2 regions of the Hominiventricola filiformis genome follow, and region 1 is predicted to be linked to the other one. Evidence: predicted binding sites of a transcription regulator. Region 1 holds the regulator's gene; the other holds the start of a gene.
The links. The regulator NrdR, encoded in region 1, represses ribonucleotide reductase genes. The targets are predictions, from matches to a motif close to CACAANATNTTGTG.

Region 1 (3,664 bases):
CTGGGTACAGATGCGGATATCATTTATCGGGATCTGGAAAATGAGGTAGAGCGGAAACTGCTGAAGAAAGCGCTTTCTAAACTTTCCAGGAGAGAAAAGACTATCATAGAACTGCGCTTCGGACTGAATCACCCGTCCGGCAGAGAGATGACACAGAAAGAAGTGGCGGATCTTATGGGTATTTCTCAGTCTTACATTTCCAGACTGGAAAAGAAAATTATCGGAAGACTGAAAAAAGAAATTGTAAAATATGAATGACTAATTGATTCGGAGCCGCCTGCACAGCGGCTCTGTTTTTAGTCTGTAGGTTTATTTCAGATAGCCGCGCATGGTTTTTAACGCATTTTTTTCAAGACGGCTGACCTGTGCCTGGGAGATATGGATTTCTTCGGCCACTTCCATCTGAGTACGTCCTTCGAAGAAACGAAGCCGGATAATGCGGCTTTCCCGCGGAGTCAGATGCTTCATGGCTTCGGAGAGAGACAGATTTCGGACCCAGTTGTCTTCCTTGTTTTTCTTGTCACTAATCTGATCCATGACATAGAGGGTATCACCGCCTTCTGTGTAGACCGGATCATAAAGGCTGATCGGGCTCTGGATGGCGTCCAGTGCGTAGACGATGTCTTCTTCCGGAATCTGAATGGCTTCCGAGATCTGGTGAAGTGTCGGCTCCTGAGCGGTCTCGCGGGACAGGCTTTCTCTGGCATAGATGGCCTTGTAAGCAATATCCCGCAGGGAACGGCTGACACGGATGCTGTTATTATCCCGGAGATAACGGCGGATTTCCCCCACGATCATTGGAACAGCATAAGTGGAAAATTTGACATCCAGTGTGCAGTCAAAATTGTCGATGGCCTTCATAAGGCCGATACAGCCGATCTGGAACAAGTCATCGGCATTTTCACTGCTGGAAGAGAAACGCTTGATGACGCTTAAGACCAGTCTGAGATTTCCTTTGATGTACAGTTCCCGGGCTTCTTTGTCGCCCTTTTTTATTCGCTCAAACAGTGTATTTTTTTCTTCTGCCGTGAGAAGCGGAAGTCTCGATGTATTGACTCCGCAGATTTCCACTTTGTTCAGAATCATCTCATTTCCTCCTGCTGTCGATTGTCTGTTAAAAGCATTTCCGAAAAACGGACGGTTATGCAGGGTGGCATGAAATAACTATTTCCATATTTTTCTTGGCATCAGAACTTCTTCCTCACAGATTTCCACCAGAATGATATCAGGACCGATCTGACAGATCTTTTTCCAGGGAATCACGTATTCCTGATCCGGTCCGAGAAGCCCGCAGAGCCGGAATGGTCCAGGTACGACGATGGAGCAGATGCAGCCGTTTTTCGGATCAAGGATCAGGTCATTGACCCGGCCGAGCCGTCTACAGTTACAGCGGTTGATGACGTCTTTTTCTTTCAGCTCACAAAAATGCATGCACAATGCCTCTTTTTGATTTCAGTGTATGCGGCGAAGTAAAATTTATCCGGTAAAGTGACGGCTCTTTCGTTGACATTAAGGCGGACGCTGTTATATACTGGACGAAAGAAAAAAGGGAGGGATTCCGGGATGAAATGTCCATACTGCGGAAAGGATAATACTAGGGTGATTGATTCAAGACCTGCGGATGACGGAGATTCCATCCGCCGCAGAAGAGAATGTGATGAGTGTCATAAGCGGTTTACCACTTATGAGAAGGTGGAGACGATTCCAATGATTGTCATTAAGAAAGACAATAACCGGGAGACGTATGACCGCGCCAAGATAGAGGGCGGTGTATTCAGAGCCTGCCATAAGAGACCGATCTCCGCAGCACAGATTGAAGCCATGATAGATGATGTGGAGGCCTGTATATTCAATAAAGAAGAGAGGGAGATTTCCAGTGAGGAAATCGGCGAGCTGGTCATGGGAAAATTAAAGGATCTGGATTCTGTTGCCTATGTGCGTTTCGCATCCGTCTACAGGGAATTTAAGGATGTGAATACATTTATGGACGAACTGAAAAAAATACTGGAATAAGCAGATGAAAAAATTCTCATAAAATAGTTGAAATGATCGGAAAAGTATTATAAAATGAGTTAAAGTGAGGGGATTGTGCATTCCCTTTGTAACATAAGGAGGACGAACATAATGATTTCAGCAGGAGATTTTAGAAATGGTGTTACCCTTGAGATTGAGGGAAACGTTTATCAGATTTTGGAGTTCCAGCATGTAAAACCTGGTAAAGGCGCTGCATTCGTAAGAACCAAACTTAAGAATATTATCAACGGCGGTGTAGTTGAGAAGACTTTCCGCCCGACTGAGAAATTCCCGGCAGCACGTATTGACCGTGTGGACATGCAGTATCTGTACAGTGACGGAGATCTGTATCACTTCATGAACGTAGAGACTTTCGACCAGATCGCACTGAACAGTGATGACGTTGGAGATTCTCTGAAGTTCGTAAAAGAGAATGAGATGGTTAAGATCTGTTCTCATAACGGAAATGTATTTGCAGTAGAGGCTCCGCTGTTTGTAGAGCTTGAGATCATTGATACCGAGCCGGGCTTCAAAGGCGATACTGCTACAGGCGCAACCAAACCGGCAACCGTTGAGACCGGCGCAGTTGTAAACGTACCGCTGTTCGTAGAGCAGGGCAACAAGATCAAGATTGACACCAGAACCGGTGAGTATCTGTCCCGTGTATAAGGACAACTGAGCAAGAATTTTCTGAAAGACCTGGATGAAAATCCGGGTCTTTTGACAGGAGGAAAAGAAAGTGAAAGAATACGGCGTAAACGAGCTCCGGAGAATGTTTCTGGATTTCTTCGAGAGCAAAGGCCATCTGAAAATGAAGAGCTTTTCACTCGTTCCACATAACGACAAGAGCCTTCTTCTGATTAACTCTGGTATGGCACCTCTGAAACCTTACTTTACAGGAGCAGAGATTCCGCCGAGACGACGGGTAACTACCTGCCAGAAATGTATCCGTACAGGTGATATCGAGAATGTAGGAAAGACCGCACGTCACGGTACCTTTTTTGAGATGCTTGGTAATTTTTCTTTTGGAGATTACTTCAAAGATGAAGCAATCCACTGGTCCTGGGAGTTCCTGACTGAAGTGGTCGGGCTGGATCCGCAGAGATTATATCCGTCTGTATACCTGGAGGATGATGAGGCATTTGACATCTGGAATAAAGAGATCGGAATCCCTGCAGACCGGATCTTTAAATTTGGAAAAGAAGATAACTTCTGGGAGCATGGTGCAGGTCCTTGTGGTCCGTGTTCTGAAATTTATTATGATCGCGGTGAAAAATATGGCTGCGGCAAACCAGGCTGTACGGTAGGATGTGACTGTGACCGTTACATGGAGATCTGGAACAATGTATTTACCCAGTTTGATAATGATGGACACAACAACTACACAGAGCTGGTTCAGAAGAACATTGATACCGGTATGGGTCTGGAACGTCTGGCAAGTGTTGTTCAGGACGTAGATTCCATTTTTGATGTGGATACTGTCCGTGCATTGAGAGATAAAGTATGTGAGTTTGCACATTGTGAATATCATAAGGATGATGTAAAAGACGTCTCTATCCGTCTGATTACCGATCATATCCGTTCCGCAACTTTCATGATTTCCGATGGTATTATGCCGAGTAACGAGGGACGTGGTTATGTACTCCGCCGT
Region 2 (3,664 bases), on a different contig from region 1:
ATTCCTGCTTCCGCATTTCGGGCAGACCTCCATATCCAGTTCCTGATACCCACAGTCATCGCAGTAGGCCAGAGACAGGTTCACGCCTTCATAAAACCCTTTCTTCATGGCTCTCCGCACCAGAGTACGGATGGCTTCTTTATTATATCCTACCGGATAACGGACATACTGGATCTTTCCGCCATTGCACAGCTCCCAGAACCGTCCTTCTTTGTCCTGTTTCTCGATAGGTGTCATATTTTCCGTTACATGGCAGTGGAAACTGTTGCTCACATACGGGCGGTCAGATACATTTTCCACGATACCGTATTTCTTACGGAACTGTTCAATCTGCAGGCCACACAGACTCTCTGCCGGGGTTCCGTAGATCGCATAGAGAATACCGTCCTCTTCCTTGTACTCGTTGACCTTCTTGTTAATGTATCTCATAACCTCCAGGGCAAACTCTCCATCCTCACGGATGGATTTTCCATTGTACAGCTCCTGCAGCTCATTAAGGGCAGTGATGCCAAAGGAAGCGGTCATAGGTTTCAGAAGAGGCTTAATCTTATCACTCGGCTTTAAGTGTCCGCCGTAGAAACCACCCTCGCAGTAAGCCAGCGGGTTAGTGGATGCCCTCATCTCACCCAGATAATCATAAGTGCGGATATGAAGGTTTCGGATCATCTCCAGATAGTAATCCAGCACTTCATAAAAATCCCGGTTTTCAGAGCGGGACTGAGCCAGAATCATCGGCAAATGAAGGCTGACCGCACCGATATTAAAACGTCCCACGAAAATCGGCTTATCATTTTCATCCGCCGGCTTCATGCCGCCTCTCTCGTACCAGGGACTTAAGAATGCACGGCATCCCATAGGACTGATGACTCTGCCGTATTTCTGGTACATTTCAGAAATATAACCCTCTCCGCTCATGGACAGCCAGTCCGGGTACATGGTCTTAGAGGAACACTCCAGTCCTGCTTCAAAGACATCTTCGCAGCAGCCACCTTTTCCGTGAATAGCCTCATCATAGAGGAATACGATCTTCGGGAACAATACCGGTTTTTTATTGCCCGGTTTGCCCTGTCCTCCCTGATGCACCTGAAGGAGGGAAATATTACACATTTTTGCGAATCGTTCCTGTCCAAGACCCATGGTCACGGTCACGAAGGGATAATCTCCTCTGGAAGAACCAACAGTGTTCAGTTTGTATTCAATTCCCTGCCATCCCTGATCAAAATCACGGCGGACTTTGTTCATGGCATATTCTTCTGCCTTTTCCTCTGTGCCTTCCCATGACGGATCGGTATATTTCAGGAATTCTTCCCTGTATTTCTTATAGCTCTTCTCTGCATAGGGTGCCAGCACCTTATCCACTTCCGGCACGGTAAATCCGCCGTACTGCTGGGCTGCGGTACTTAAAATAATGTCTCCCATGACATCGAATGCGGTATCCAGGGTCTTTGGCTCGTTGTACCACACATTACCCATCTCAAAACCGCCAGTAAGCACGCTTGCAATATCAAAGAGACAGCAGTTCATGGTATCCAGACGTGCAGACTGGTCATGAATATAGATATAACCGTCTCTGCAGGCCTGCAGCTCGTTCCGGTTCATGAAAAACTTCCGGTACAGTTCCTTGTTCAGCTCATTGAAGATCAGGCTTCTCTTGGTAGCTACCAGAGCACTGTCCGTATTGGCATTACTTTTATCTCCAATGTAGCGAATAGACTGGCTCTTGGTATAAACGTCATCCATCATATGGACAAAGTCTTTTTTATAATTCCGGTAATCCCGGTAGCTCTTTGCCACTGCAGGGTTTACACGGTCGAGAGCACCCTCCACAATGTTGTGCATATCCTGAATATCAATATTTTCCTTGCCCAGCGATTCTGCCTGTTCCTGAGCAAATTCACAGATAAACTGAATCTCTGCTCTTGAAAATTTATATAATATACGTGCTGCAGACTTATTCACTGCATTCACAATCTTTTCAACGTTAAAAATCTCTCTTGTCCCGTCTTTTTTGACTACGTATAACATCCGCTCACCCCTACTATATCTTGTGTTTTTTTTCTCTATCAAATCGATATGTTGATTAAAAGTATATACCAACCACTTCGAATATGCAAGTCGCAATGACGCTGAAAACTCTACAAGAATCTTTTTCGAAATTCTGCTATATTTCACAAACTTGAAAAAGAAAGCGCTGCCCTCTTGACAAAGAGAGCTGCGCCTTATCTTTCGCATCCGGTTATTTCATAAACCGGTCAATTGCCTCAGTCAGATCGGCAATGGCTTCCATGTCTCCACATTCCACCGCCTCCACCAGACAATGTTCAATATGGTCTTTTAAAATGACCTTTCCGGTGTTATTGATCGCCGATTTTACCGCAGAAAGCTGAATCAATACTTCGCTGCAGTCCCTTCCTTCTTCCACCATTCTCCGGATGGATTCCAGATGCCCGATAGCACGGGACAGCCGGTTCAGCACTGCTTTTGTATTCGCATGCGTGTGGGTATGTCCGTGAGCATGCGAATGTTCATGCTCATGGGTATGTCCCTGCTCATGATGATCATGGCCCTGCTCCTCGTGCTCGTGGGTATGAATGTGCTCATACACTGTGCCGTCTGGAGCAACATGAGTATGTGTATGCTCTTCTGACATGCCTGCCGCCTCCTTATGATTACAGATCACAATTCTTTACGGTTCTCGGGAACGGAATCACGTCTCTGATATTTCCCATACCGGTCAGATACATCACACAACGCTCAAATCCAAGACCAAATCCGGAATGATGAGTAGAACCATATTTCCGAAGATCCAGATAGAAACCATACTGCTCTTTATCAAGTCCCAGCTCGTCCATACGTGCTGCCAGTTTGTCGTAATCATCCTCTCTCTGGCTTCCGCCGATGATCTCGCCGATACCCGGAACCAGACAGTCCATGGCAGCTACGGTCTTGCCATCTTCATTGGCTTTCATATAGAATGCCTTGATTTCCTTCGGATAATCTGTTACAAATACCGGACGCTTGAATACCTGTTCAGTCAGATAGCGTTCATGCTCTGTCTGAAGATCGCATCCCCAGGATACTTTATAATCAAATTTATCATTATTCTCTTCCAGAATCTTCACAGCCTCTGTATAGGTTACATGTCCGAACTCGGAGTTCAGTACATGATTCAGGCGGTCAAGAAGTCCCTTGTCTACGAAGGAATTGAAGAAATTCATCTCCTCCGGAGCATTTTCCAGCACATAGCGGATGACATATTTGAGCATTGCCTCTGCCATCTCCATATTGTCGTCAAGATCTGCGAATGCCATCTCCGGCTCGATCATCCAAAACTCAGCTGCATGACGGGTAGTGTTGGAATTCTCCGCACGGAAGGTCGGCCCAAATGTATAGATATTGCGGAATGCCTGTGCATAAGTTTCACCGTTTAACTGTCCGCTAACAGTCAGGTTCGTCGGTTTGCAGAAGAAGTCTTTGCTGTAATCTACTTTTCCATCCTCTGTTTTCGGAATGTTGTTAAGATCCATGGTAGTTACCTGGAACATCTCTCCTGCACCTTCGCAGTCACTTCCAGTGATCAGTGGCGTGTGTACATAGACAAATCCCTGCTCCTGGAAAAATTTATGAATCGCATATGCAGTCAGCGATCTTACCCGGAAAACAG

Region 2: the regulator NrdR is predicted to act here: its motif matches at 2,037-2,050, upstream of nrdD (anaerobic ribonucleoside-triphosphate reductase).

What each region holds. Positions count from the first base shown of each region.
Region 1 is NZ_JAJEPS010000003.1:23,147-26,810, reverse strand. It holds gene sigE (RNA polymerase sporulation sigma factor SigE) at 1-258, shown strand, start outside; gene sigG (RNA polymerase sporulation sigma factor SigG) at 310-1,086, opposite strand; gene LKD36_RS04440 (PRC-barrel domain-containing protein) at 1,165-1,431, opposite strand; gene nrdR (transcriptional regulator NrdR) at 1,564-2,013, shown strand; gene efp (elongation factor P) at 2,125-2,682, shown strand; gene alaS (alanine--tRNA ligase) at 2,753-3,664, shown strand, end outside.
Region 2 is NZ_JAJEPS010000001.1:78,047-81,710, forward strand. It holds gene nrdD (anaerobic ribonucleoside-triphosphate reductase) at 1-2,025, opposite strand, end outside; gene LKD36_RS00345 (metal-sensing transcriptional repressor) at 2,237-2,650, opposite strand; gene asnS (asparagine--tRNA ligase) at 2,670-3,664, opposite strand, start outside.